3 regions of the Streptomyces sp. NPDC047049 genome follow, and region 3 is predicted to be linked to each of the others. Evidence: riboswitches for the same ligand, from Rfam matches in the RefSeq annotation. Region 3 holds a riboswitch; each other region holds the start of a gene.
The links. A riboswitch is a leader RNA that binds a small molecule or an ion and turns the genes downstream of it on or off. The one in region 3 is predicted to bind cobalamin.
Positions count from the first base shown of each region.

Region 1: linked by a shared signal. The riboswitch ahead of ABZ851_RS07215 (HoxN/HupN/NixA family nickel/cobalt transporter) and the one ahead of ABZ851_RS27905 (CbtB-domain containing protein) in region 3 are both predicted to bind cobalamin.
Region 2: linked by a shared signal. The riboswitch ahead of metE (5-methyltetrahydropteroyltriglutamate--homocysteine S-methyltransferase) and the one ahead of ABZ851_RS27905 (CbtB-domain containing protein) in region 3 are both predicted to bind cobalamin.

Region 1 covers NZ_JBEYVM010000002.1:705,736-710,037, forward strand. Annotated here, with positions in the region: gene ABZ851_RS07210 (VOC family protein) at 1-414, shown strand, start outside; gene ABZ851_RS07215 (HoxN/HupN/NixA family nickel/cobalt transporter) at 482-1,678, opposite strand; cobalamin riboswitch at 1,676-1,888, opposite strand; gene ABZ851_RS07220 (alpha/beta fold hydrolase) at 2,053-2,901, opposite strand; gene ABZ851_RS07225 (MarR family winged helix-turn-helix transcriptional regulator) at 2,898-3,509, opposite strand; gene ABZ851_RS07230 (hypothetical protein) at 3,673-4,098, shown strand; gene ABZ851_RS07235 (nucleoside/nucleotide kinase family protein) at 4,055-4,302, opposite strand, start outside.
Region 2 covers NZ_JBEYVM010000017.1:105,010-109,311, reverse strand. Annotated here, with positions in the region: gene metE (5-methyltetrahydropteroyltriglutamate--homocysteine S-methyltransferase) at 41-2,365, opposite strand; cobalamin riboswitch at 2,522-2,738, opposite strand; gene ABZ851_RS28870 (aldo/keto reductase) at 2,991-4,049, shown strand.
Region 3 covers NZ_JBEYVM010000016.1:65,607-69,908, reverse strand. Annotated here, with positions in the region: gene ABZ851_RS27920 (creatininase family protein) at 1-688, opposite strand, end outside; gene ribA (GTP cyclohydrolase II) at 804-1,484, shown strand; gene ABZ851_RS27910 (CbtA family protein) at 1,658-2,407, opposite strand; gene ABZ851_RS27905 (CbtB-domain containing protein) at 2,423-2,641, opposite strand; cobalamin riboswitch at 2,685-2,850, opposite strand; gene ABZ851_RS27900 (histidine phosphatase family protein) at 2,951-3,523, shown strand; gene ABZ851_RS27895 (SPW repeat protein) at 3,660-4,100, shown strand; gene ABZ851_RS27890 (alkyl sulfatase dimerization domain-containing protein) at 4,293-4,302, shown strand, end outside.

The DNA.
Region 1 (4,302 bases), on a different contig from region 3:
ACGGTGGGGATGGAGGTGCCGGGACGGGCTGCTTTCCTCAGTGCTCGCGGCTCACTCAACGATCACGATCTGGCACTGTTCGCGGTGGGAGCACAGGCACCGGGACCCGAGGCCGGGCGGGTCGGGCTCTACCACCTGGCCTGGGAGATCGGCACGCTCGGTGAGCTGGTCGCGGCCCATGCGCAGCTCGTCGAGCGGGGTGCGCTGGTGGGATCGAGTGATCACCTCGTTGCCAAGTCGCTGTACGCCAAGGATCCGGACGGCAACGAGTTCGAGGTGATGTGGCGGGTCCCGCGGGAGGACTGGCCGGGACCGGACCAGCCGGAGCGGCTGCGGCCACTCGATCTGGCGGAGGCGCTGCAGCGCTGGGGACCGGATCTGGCGACGGGGGCGGCGGCCGGCTCGGCCACCTGAAGGGGCGGCGGTGTCCCGGCGCCACTACGGGCGCCGGGAGGTCTGCGGGGCGTAGGGCCCACGCGCCTCAGGAGTCCGGCGTGGCAGGCCCGTCCGGGTCCGCCTGCTCCGTCGGCCGGGTTCGCTGTGCTCGTTCCGCCCGCTCCGCCCAGCGCTTTTCGACGCCGGTCAGTCGCCAGTACGCCAGCGCCGCGGCCCACACCACCACGAACAGGCCGACGATGAGGAAGCCGACATTGTCGAGGTCGAGGCCGGAAATCCAGCCGGTCAGCGGGTCGTTGAGGGCGAGTTTCTCGTGCAGCACGGTCACCAGCTCGATCGTGCCGATGAAGAAGGCGACGGCGATCGACAGGCCGGTGATGGTGAGGTTGTAGTAGACCTTGCGCACCGGGTTGGAGAACGCCCACTGGTAGGCGAAGTTCATGAAGGTGCCGTCGAGGGTGTCGAAGAGGCTCATGCCGGCGGCGAAGAGCAGCGGCAGGCACAGCACGGCGTACCAGGGCAGGCCGGCCGCGGCGCCGCTGCCCGCCATCACCATCAGCGTCACTTCGGTCGCGGTGTCGAAGCCGAGCCCGAAGAGGAAGCCGAGCGGGAACATCTGGCCGGGACGGGAGATCGAGCGGGTGAACCGTCCCAGGAAGCGGTTCATGAAGCCGCGCGAGTCGAGGCGCTGCTCCAGCTCGGCCTCGTCGTAGTGGCCGTTGCGCATACCGCGGAAGACCCGCCAGATCCCGGCCAGCGCGATCAGGTTGAGGGCGGCGATGAGGTAGAGAAAGCTCCCCGAGATCGTGGTGCCGATCGTGCCGAGGATCTGGTGCGTACGGGACTCGTCGTTGAGCAGCGTGCCGGCGAGCTGGGCGCCGCCCGTCACCAGGGCCGCCATCACGACGACCACGCTGGAGTGGCCCAGGGCGAACCAGAAGCCGACCGAGACCGGCCGCTTGCCGTCGGCCATCAGCTTGCGGGTGGTGTTGTCGATGGCGGCGATGTGGTCGGCGTCGAAGGCGTGCCGCATCCCGAGGGTGTAGGCGGTGACGCCGAGCCCCACGCCGAATACCTGGCTGCCCACGGCGTAGTGGTGCGGCACCACGAGCAGGAAGAGCACGCCGAAGGCGATGACGTGGAGGCCGGTTATGACGGCCATCAGGCCCGCGGTGCGGACGGTGTCCTGCCGGCGCCAGCGGAACGCCGCGGAGGCAGGGGTGGTCGGGGTATCGGTGGACAGGGCCATCCGGCGGTCACGCTCCAGCACCTCGTGGATCACTTCGTGAGATGCCGTGGCCGGTCTCCTGGCTTACGGGTGCACGCGCCCGCCCCGCCTTCCCGGCCGCGGTCGCGGTCAGTGGCGCCGCAGGCGCGCCGTGCGCCTGCGGAAGGGGCGGAAACTCCCCGATCACAGTGGCGAGGGCCGCTCCGGTCTGGAACCCCAAGGTCCGTCACCGGCTTCCCGAACACCACGGCCCGGTCACTCTAACTGCCGGGGGGTGGTCGCTGCGGCCCCGGTCGCCTTTTGCGCCGGCGGTCTCGGGGAGGGAGTCGTGGTCCGCGGCGGAGCAGCAGACCGCGGCAGTCCTCAGCAAGCCTCAGCCTCAGCAGGCCGCAGTGGGCCCCAGCGGTCCGCAGTGCCCTCAGCAGCCCTCAGTAGTCCAGGGAGGAGAGGAAGGCGTGGAGTTCGTGGTCGAAGAGTGCGGTGTTCTCCAGATTGACCATATGCGCCGCGCCCGGTATCCGGACTCTTCGGGCGCCGGGAACGGTCAGCGTGATCGCATGGGCATTGGCGGAGATGTCCCTGCTGTCGAGGTCGCCGTCGAACACGACGGTGGGCACCCGTATCTCGCTCAGGCGGTCGGCGGCGCCGGCTTCAAGGGGTATGCCGGCGCCCGCACCCTCGGCATGGACCTCCACATTGGCCTCGGCCGAGGCGCGCATCCGCTCACGGAATCCCGGGTGCACCGCAAAGGGCTCGCGGTGCGGTCCGTCCACCCACATCCGCAGGAAGTGCTCGACATAGCGTTCCGCGCCGTCCGGTGCGCCGATCGCCGCCACCTGCGCCTTGATGTGTTCCAGGAGGAAGGGGTCGGTGAAGGCGCGGCCGCTGATGCCGGGGGAGGCGAGCGCGAGGGCCGTCACCCGCTCCGGGCGGGCTATGGCCGTGTCGAGCGCGACCCGCGCGCCATGGGAGAGGCCGACGAGGACGGCGTCGGGAACATCGAGGGCGTCGAGCAGGGCGCACAGGTCGTCGTGGTTCGCGTAGTCCCCGGTGACGGTCGAGGACAGGCCGTGACCGCGGAAGTCGTAACGGATCGCGCGCAGGCCGGAGTTCACCAGCCAGGCGAACTGCTCGTCCCACATGTGCTGGTCGAGCATGCCGCCGTGGAGCAGCACCACCGCGGGGCCCGAGCCGGCCGTTTCGTAGAACAGCTCACCGTCGTCGACCGGCACGAGCCCGTTGTCGATCTCGGACCAGTCGGTGATTCCTCGGGTCATCTTGCGGGCCGTCCTTTGTGTACCGGATGCGATGAGGTGGGCGTGATGCCATTGTCGTCGCTCTTGCCGCTGCTGCCGCAACTGCCGGTTTCCTCCGGTGTTACGCGTGAACCGTCCGCCAGCTGCCGGAACTCCTCGCCGAGCCGGTCCAGAACGTGCAGCGTCGTGCGGACGTCCTCGGCGGACAGGTCGGTCAGCCGCTGCCTCAGCTCCGCCGCCTCGGATTCCCGGACACCGCGTATCGCCTCCGTGCCCTCGTCGGTGAGCCGGATCAGGGACGAGCGGCGGTGTGCGGGGTTCGGGGCGGTCACGACCAGGCCCAGCTCGACGGCGTGGTTCACCCAGCGCTGCACCGGCTGCCGGTCGAGCCCCATCCCGCGCGCCAACTGCGGCACGGTGCGCGGGCCTTCGGCGCGCAGCGCGTCCAGCAGCGCGTGCTCGCCGGCGGTCATGCCCGTGCCCACCAGCTCGTGTTCCACCGCGCGGACGACCGTGCGATGCAGCGGCCACAGGCGTCGGAGGACGCCGTACAGCAGGTCTTCGGTGGGCGACGGCTCTCCGCCGTCGGCGTTTTTCGCGTCTCCGGCAGGCTTCTCACTGACACTCATGATGTCAGGATGACATCGCTGATGTCGTTTGGGAAGGGGGGCTTCGCGGAAAGAAAGAGAAAGGAAGAGGAGGGAGAAGGCGGCGGGGTGACAGGGGCTCGTGCGGCCGGTCGATGGGGAGCAGTCGCTGAGAAGCGACGAGGGAAAGAGAAGGGGACGGTGGATGAAGGTCGGTTTGTTGCGTGCGGTCGGGGTGGCCACGGCCGTGTACGGAGTGGCGGTGGCGGCGCTGCCCGAGCTGCTGGCCCGGCCCTCCGGGCTGGCCGACGCCCGGGGGCGGACCGGGCCGGCGACCCGTACCGCACTGCGCCCGCTGGCCTGGCGGGACGCGGTGAGCGGGCTGGCGATGACGCTGGCTCCGGAAGGGCCGGCTCTGCGTACCGCCGCGTATGTGCGGATCGCGGCGGACTTCGGGGACGCCGTCCTGCTCGGTGCGACGCTGCCGGGGCGCGGCCGGAAGCTGTCGGCGGTGGCGGTGTCCGTCGGATGGGGTGCGCTGTCGGTGGCCGGGCTGCTCGCCGACCGGCGGCGGTGGGGGAGCGGGGTCATGCGCTCGGTGGAGGTGGGGCCTCTTCGGGTGCGAAGGTGATGACGAGGTCGGCGCGGTCGCGGGTGGCCGCCACCACACGGGCGTTGGCCTCGTCCGAGGTGTGTACGAACCGCTCGGCGTCGGCGCGCGGACGTCCGAACCGCTCGTGCCGGCCGACCAGCCGCCGGATCCGTTCCGGGGTCTCCAGCTCCACGTACCAGACCTCGTCGAGCAGCGCCCGGACCCGCGGCCACGGGGCGGAGT
Region 2 (4,302 bases), on a different contig from region 3:
GGGGCCGGGTCCTGCGGGCGCCGGCCCCCGGCCCGCAGGCTCAGGAGGCCGTGCCGGGCAGTGCGTCGCGGGTCCTGCGGGCCGCCGCGACCAGGTTCTCCAGTGCGGCCCGCACCTCGGGCCAGCCGCGGGTCTTCAGACCGCAGTCCGGGTTGACCCACAGCCGTTCGGCCGGAATGGCCTCAAGTCCCTTGCGCAGCAAGGACATTGTCTCGTCCACGCCCGGTACGCGCGGCGAGTGGATGTCATGGACACCGGGTCCCACCTCGCGCGGATATCCCGCCGTGGCGAGCTCCCCGGCGACCTGCATATGGGAGCGGGCCGCCTCCAGACTGATGACATCGGCGTCGAGATCGTCGATGGCGCGCAGGATGTCGCCGAACTCCGCGTAGCACATGTGCGTGTGGATCTGGGTGTCCGGACGGACCCCGCCGGTGGTGAGGCGGAACGCCTCGGTGGCCCAGTCCAGGTACGCGGACTGGCCGGCGGCGCGCAGGGGCAGGGTTTCGCGCAGTGCGGGCTCGTCGACCTGGATGACCGACGTTCCCGCCGCCTCCAGGTCACGCACCTCGTCGCGCAGGGCGAGGGCCACCTGCCGGGCGGTCTCGCCCAGCGGCTGGTCGTCGCGGACGAAGGACCAGGCGAGCATGGTGACCGGGCCGGTGAGCATGCCCTTGACGGGCCGGTCGGTGAGCGACTGGGCGTAAGTCGTCCAGCGGACCGTCATCGGCTCCGGCCGGGAGATGTCCCCGGCCAGGACCGGCGGGCGGACGTAGCGGGTGCCGTAGGACTGCACCCAGCCGTGCCGGGTGGCGAGGTAGCCGGTGAGCTGTTCGGCGAAGTACTGCACCATGTCGTTGCGCTCCGGCTCTCCGTGCACCAGGACATCGAGGCCGGCCTTCTCCTGGAAGGCCAGAACCTCGCGGATCTCGGCCGCGATGCGCTCCTCGTAGCCCGCGGTGCCGATCCGCCCGGCCCGCAGGTCGGCGCGGGCCGTGCGCAGTTCGGCGGTCTGCGGGAACGAGCCGATGGTGGTGGTCGGCAGCGGCGGCAGCCCGAGGTGGGCGCGCTGGGCGGCACTCCGCTCGGCGTACGCCTGCGAACGGCGGCCGTCGGCATCGGTGACGGCCGCGGCGCGGGCGCGCACGGCCGGGTCGTGGGTGAGGGCGGAACGCGTACGGGAGGCCAGGCCGGCGCGGTTGGCGGCGAGTTCGGCGGCGATGGCGCCGGTGCCCCGGGCCAGACCGCGCGCCAGCGTCACGACCTCCGCCGTCTTCTGTCGGGCGAAGGCCAGCCAGCGGGCGATCTGCGGGTCGATATCGCGCTCGGCGGCGGCGTCCAGCGGGACGTGCAGCAGGGAGCAGGAGGTCGACACATCGACCCGCTCGGCCAGGCCGAGGAGCGTGCCCACCGTGGCCAGCGACTTCCCGAGGTCGTTGATCCACACATTGCGGCCGTCGACGACACCGGCGACCAGCCGCTTGCCGGGCAGTCCGCCGACCGCCGCCAGCTCCCCGAGGTTGCCGGCCGCGGCGCCGGTGAAGTCCAGCGCCAGCCCCTCGACGGGCGCCTTCGCCAGTACCGGCAGCGCCTCGCCCAGCCGGTCGAAGTACGAGGCGACCAGCAGCTGGGGACGGTCGACGAGGGAGCCGAGGTCGCGGTAGGCGCGGGCCGTGGCGTTCAGCTCGGCGGGGGAGCGGTCCTGCACCAGCGCCGGTTCGTCCAGCTGCACCCACTTGGCGCCGGCCGCCCGCAGATCGGCAAGGACCTCGGCGTAGACGGGCAGCAGCCGGTCGAGCAGCGTCAGCGGATCAAAACCGGGCGCCACACCGGGCGCGGGCTTGGCCAGCAGCAGATAGGTGACCGGCCCGACGAGGACCGGACGAGCGGTCAGACCGAGACCCAGCGCCTCGGTCAGCTCGGCGACCTGCTTGGCGGAGTCCGCGGCGAAGACCGTGTCCGGCCCCAACTCCGGTACCAGGTAGTGGTAGTTGGTGTCGAACCACTTGGTCATCTCCAGCGGCGCCACCTCCTGTGTGCCGCGGGCCATCGCGAAGTAGCCGTCGAGGGCGTCGTCGGCGACGGCGGCGCGGTGGCGGTCCGGGACGGCGCCGACCATGACGCTGGTGTCCAGCACATGGTCGTAGTACGAGAAGTCGCCGGTCGGCACCTCGTGGACACCGGCCTCGGCGAGCTGCCGCCAATTGCCGCGGCGCAGTCCGGCGGCGGTGGCGCGCAGGGCGTCGGCGCCGACGCGGCCCTTCCAGTAGCCCTCGATGGCCTTCTTCAGTTCACGGTTCGGCCCCTGACGGGGGTAGCCGTGCACGGTGGCGCGTGCTGCCGCGGCTGCGGACGTGCTGGTCACGGAACTCTCCTTCGCGAGTATGTCTCCATGGACCACGGGACGGGTCGAGGACGCGAAGGGACGGCGATCCGGACGGGCCCCGGCGCCAACAAGCCGGACGTACCCGTCTGATGTCCGCCGACCCGCCCTCGAGGTCACCGAGATCTCCCCGCGCACCGGTCGCACGGGGGCACTGGCAGGTCTTCGGACTCGCGGGCACATCCACCAAGGCGGACATCTACTGGCCGTCGCTTCCCAGACCCGGCCGGGCCCAGTGCGTATGACGGCGGTCGTTCCCACTCACCGCTGCGGGGCAGTCCCGGACTTCCACCGGGTTCCCTCTTACGACGCGCCTGCCTGGCGGACAGGGCGAACCATTGCCCGGCCCACCCTAGGGCATGGGTTCCCGGGGGTGTCTCCGTAAAGGATGTTCCCCAGGACATGGCTCCGTAGGGGGTGTTCCTCGGGGACGTCTCCCCAGGGCACACCGGCAGGGCCCGCTCGCCCGCTCGCTCGCCCGCCCGGTCCACGCCGCCGAAGAGGCCGGAACCGGACCCCCACGCCCGGCCGCGCCTTGCGTTGGAGGGCGCTCCAGCTCCTAGCGTGAACGCACTACCGGAGAGCTGCGCTGATCGAAGGGAACCACGTGCGCTACACACTGTTCGGCAGGACCGGCCTGCGGGTGAGCGAGCTGAGCCTGGGGGCGATGACCATCGGCGAGGACTGGGGCTGGGGCGCCGCCAAGGACACCAGCCGCCGGATCCTGGACGCCTACGCCGAGGCCGGCGGCAACTTCGTCGACACCGCCAACAACTACACCGACGGCACCTCGGAGCGGATCCTGGGGGAACTGCTCGAAGGCCGCCGGGACCGCTTCGTGCTGGCGAGCAAATACACCTGCGCGACCCGCAAGGGCGATGTGAACGCGGCGGGCAACCACCGCAAGAACCTGGTCCGGTCGGTGGAGGAGAGCCTGGAGCGCATGCGCACCGACCATCTCGATGTGCTGTGGGTGCACGCACGGGACAACTTCACGCCCGTGGAGGAGGTGATGCGGGCGCTCGACGACCTGGTGCGCTCGGGAAAGGTGCTCTACCTCGGCGTCTCCGACTGGCCCGCCTGGGAGATCGCGCAGGCGAACACCCTCGCCGAGCTGCGCGGCTGGACCGCGTTCGCCGGCTCGCAGCTGCGCTACAACCTGCTGGAGCGGACGCCGGAGCGCGAACTGCTGCCGCAGGCCCGCGCCTTCGACCTGGCCGTACTGGCCTGGGCGCCGCTCGCGGCCGGCCGGCTCACCGGTAAGTACCGCCGCGGGGAGAAGGGCCGGCTGCATGCCGTCGGCGAGGCGGACCGGTCGGACCACCACACCGAGGAGACCGTCACCGCGGTGCTGGAGATCGCCGAGCAGGGCGGCTGGAGCCCGGCGCAGGTGGCGCTGGCGTGGCTGCGCGGCCGGCCCGGCAACATCATCCCGATCATCGCCGCCACCAAGGAGAGCCAGCTGCTCGACAACCTCGCCGCGGTGGAGGTCACGCTCGACGCCGACGCGCAGGCGCGGCTCGACCGGTGCAGCGCGGTACCGCTGGGCTTCCCGCACGACTTCCTGCGGGAGCCGGGCATCACCGAGAACGTCTACGGCGACCGCTGGGCCGAGATCGACGACCGGCGCTCCACCTACCGCCGGACGACGAGCGAGATCCGCTGACCGGCGCTGCCACTGCCTCCGCCTCGCGACGCACGGAGTGGCGTCGGCGCCCGGGCGGCCGGACACCCTTGCCATTGGTACTGGGACAGCTGCCTTGGTAATCCGGCCGGGCACCGCTCTTGCGCTGGTCGGTGGTGGCGTGCTGGTGGTGAGCGCCTGCAGCCCTGCCGACGGTGCGCGCGGCATCCAACTGTGCGCACCGCTCGTCGTTGTAGGCACTGGGCGGCACGTACGGAAACGGCGGCGGGCCGCG
Region 3 (4,302 bases):
CCAGCAATTCCCGTCCCTTGTGGGCGGAGGCCAGCGACGGGCGCCCGATGACCCCGGATTCGGTATACGCCGGCATGCCGAGCGTGAGCAGGTGCTTCCGGTCATCGGCGACGCAATCCGCCGATTCGTAGCCTTCCTTGACCAATTCGGGATGGGCGTACAGCAGAATGGACGTCTCGGCCTCTCCGGCATGCATATCGGTGTGCCCGGAGGTCTGCACCCCGGCCCGGGTGCGCGCGGCGTCCCAGTCGGCCGATCCGGGGAAGAGCGCCATCCGCATGCCGCGCCCCGCGGATTCCTGAACGACATTGCGCAGCACGTAATTTCCACCGTGTCCGTTCACGAGAATCAACGTGCCGATACCGGACTTGCGGAGCGAATCAGCGATGTCCGTGACGACCGCATGCAGGGTGCGCGCCGAAATGCTCACCGTCCCCGGCCAGGCGGCGTGTTCGTGGGAACAGGACACCGTCAGCGGCGGCAGCAGCTGCACGGGACGGCCGGCGGCCACCTCCCGGGCGATGGTGCAGGCGATGACGGTATCGGTGGTCAACGGCAGGAAGTCACCGTGTTGTTCGAAGCTGCCGATGGGCAGCACGGCCATCGTCGGCCGCCGTGTCCGTACGTCCTGTGTGGTGTCCGCCGGCAACAGGCCGGGCGCCGGAGTCGGGTGTCCCGAAGCGGTCATCGTGTGCTGCGGCCTTTCGTCGCTGACCCACCGAGTCATGGTTCTCGCAGCATACTTGTTGTGTTCTGAGTGACTACCGTCGATCCATTCCCGCCGCGGGTACGATCGCGCCATGATGGACGCCGACAACGATGCCCGCCCCGACCTCCGTGTCGCAATCGATGATGCCCTCGGCCGCAAACCCGATGTGGAACAGGTGGTGACGGCCAGGCTGCCCACCACATATGGTGAATTCCTCGCCGTCGGCTATCTGGACCGCCGTACCGGGATCGAGCAAGTAGCTCTGGTCCACGGTGAGGTCGGGGGAGAGACGGTGCTGACCCGGGTGCATTCGGAATGCCTCACCGGTGATGTCTTCTCCTCCAGCCACTGTGAATGCGGCGATCAATTGGACGCCGCGCTACGGGCGATCGTGGCGGAAGGGCGCGGCATTCTGGTCTATCTCCAGGGCCACGAGGGCCGGGGGATCGGCCTGTTGGCCAAGCTCCGGGCGATGAAGCTGCAGGAGGGCGGGCTGGACACGGTCGAGGCGAACATCGCGCTCGGGCTGCCGGTCGACGCCCGTGACTACGCCGTCGCCGCGGAGATGCTGCTGGACCTCGGCGTCCGGTCGGTGCGGCTGCTGTCGAACAATCCGCGCAAGCGCGAGGCGCTGCTGCGGCACGGCATCGCCGTCGCCGAACAGGTCCCGCTGCTGATGACGCCCCGTGCGGAGAACATCCGCTACCTCCGCGCCAAACGGGAGCGCCTGGACCACGATCTGCCGCATCTGGACGGCATCCCCGGCCTGTCCTGAAGGTCCTCACGAGGCGCGGCGCCCCGTGCGTGCGGCCGCTTGAGGACACGCCCCGCACCACGGGAAACGCACCACAGGGAACCGCGCCACGGGAACCCGCACCACGGGAACCCCCACCACGGGAAAGGGCCCGCGACATCCGGCGTCGCGGGCCCTTCCTCGGTCACGCGGGATCAGGAGACGGCGGGTGCCGCCTCGGCCGCGGTGGCCCGGGACCGGGTCGGCACGACCCGCTCCGCGAGGTGGCCGAAGACCAGCCCGAAGGCGCTCCACAGCACCAGTTGAATGGTGATCGCCGACAGCCGGAACTGCCAGAGCAGCGTGGCCGAGAAGTCGTGCGGCACCTCGTTGACGGCCGGCAGGAACGCATAGGCGAGGCCGATGGCGACGACGAACGCGGCGCCGGCCGCGACCGCCGCGTACCAGTTGCCCAGCTGCGGAGCCAGCCGCCGGCCGAGGATCGTGGCGGCGACGGCCAGCAGGATGCCGAGCAGCATCATCAGGAAGTACAGGGCGGTGCGTTTGCCGATCGTGTCGGGGTCACCGACGGACGGCGGATTCGCCGGGTACTTCAGGAACGGGACGAGGTAGACGGCCAGCAGCGCCGCGCCGGAGAGCAGCGCGGCCGTGGCGCGGGCACCGAACCTGCCGATCCGCCCGAGGGCGAAGCAGAAGGCGAGTGCGGCGATGCCGCCCAGTGCCACGCCGTAGACCAGCACGCCGGTGGCCAGGCCCGCCGTGGACTGCACACCGCGGCTGACGACCTCCATCTCGTGTTCGTGGCTGTGTGCTTCCTCGAACGCGATGGCGGCGTCCACCTGCGGTTCGCCCAGCAGATAGGCGACGACGAGGGCCAGGACACCGGCGGCCAGACCGGCGAGCATCCCGCGCACCAGGAGGTTTCTGATGGTGACGGAGTTCATGGATGCGCCGTCCGATCAGTGGCAGGGGAAGCCGAGCAGGTGGCGCCCGTCGTGGACCCACTCGTGGACCTCCGTGCCGGAGAGCAGCGAGGTGGCGCCCTGCTCCGCGCCGATGAAGTACAGCAGAACGAGCATCAGGACGCCGAAGAACAGCGCCCAGGGGGCAATGGCTTTGAGGGGGAGCGGGGCCGGGGTGACGGCGCCGGTGGCCGGCGGTGCGATGGTCTGGGCCATGGCGGAACCTCCTGTGCGGGGAACTCGCGTCCCTGTTCGTGGAAGTGCGTAACGACATGCCGGGTCTGGCTCGCCCGGTTCCGGCCCTGTTGGGCTGGAAAAAACCGGACATACAGTGGCGCGACCGCGCCGGGATCCCACCGGCTTCCGTCATGTCGTCGTCAATATCATCGGGAACGTACCGCGAACCCGACCCCGGGCCAAGGCCGCGGAGGGGGCGGAGTGGTGCGGGGCGCGGCGCGTGGGCCGGGCAACTCCCTTGTGCGGGTACGGCGTTGCCGGTGCCGGTGAACAGCGAAAGAAGAGGTCATGACAACTCGGGTGATGTTGGTCTCACCGGCCGCGGGCGACGCCCAGCGCGAGGTGCGGTTCGACGACGACGGCCCGCTGAGCGAGGCCGGGCTGCGCCGCGTCCGGGAGGCGGCCGGAACGCTCGCCGCCGCCGGCCGGACCGTTGTCTCGCCCTCCGCCCGGTGCCGGAGCACGGCCGCGGAACTCGGTCTTCCGGTCCGTCCCGCGCCGGAGCTGGCGGGCTGTGCGATGGGTACCTGGCGCGGCCGCACCCTGGCGGAGGTCGCCGACGCCGAACCGCTCGCGGTGTCCGCCTGGCTGTCGGACCCGGACTTCGCGGGGCACGGCGGGGAGTCGCTGCGGCAGCTCTGCGACCGGGTCGGGGCCTGGCTGACGCGGATGGCGCCGGCCGCGGGCCGGGTGCTGGCCGTGGTCGAGCCGGATGTCGTCCGCGCGGCGGCGGTCTGCGCGCTCGGGGTTCCCGTGGAGGCGTTCTGGCGGCTGGATGTGCCGCCGCTGACCGTGACCGAGCTGAGCGGCCGCGGCGGGCGCTGGAATCTGGGTCTGGGGCGGGCGCCGGACCGCAGGTGACGGCGGTACGGCCGTTGTCCGGCAAAATTCGCTTGCCACTTCATCTACACATAAAGGCGACATAAGCGCAGAATAAAAAGTGCGAGGCCCGATGCCACGCGGAACGGCCAGACCGCGAGTGAAGGAGGCGAGTCGCATGGCCGACGTCTCACACCACAGGGGAGATCTCGCAGGTCACCCCGATGCTTCTGAGATGCAGGCTCGGTACGAGCGGGTGCTCGGCGGGCGTGACGTGGTACTCGTCGACGGGCCGGTGTTGCTGGTCGGTCTGTACTGCGCCGTCTCGCCCTGGATCCTCCACTTCACCGCCGCACAGCCGGCGCTCGTGACGCACAACCTCATCCTCGGTATCGCGATCGCCCTCCTGGCGGTCGGCTTCACGGTCACCCCGGAGCGGATGTACGGCCTGAGCGGCGCGATGTGCGCGATCGGTGTATGGATGATCATCTCGCCCTGGATCGTGGGCAGCAGCCCGGACGCCGGTGTCATCTGGAACAACGTCGTCATCGGTGCCCTGACGTTCCTGCTGGGTGCCATGTGTGTCGCCGCAGCGTCGAAGAGCCGTCGCGGCACGTGACGCGCCCTCCCCGAGGGCAGGCGACAGCCGCCGACCGCAGGCCCTTCACAGGGGCGAGCCGGTCGGCGGCCGACCGCTGCGCACCCCGCCGGGAAGCGATCTCTGCACACATGCGATAACCCGGCAAATTCGGTTAAATCGGTTGCATGGGTCCGCCGAATATGGCCCGCCGCCCCGGAGAGGGAGCGTTCCGTGACCGCTG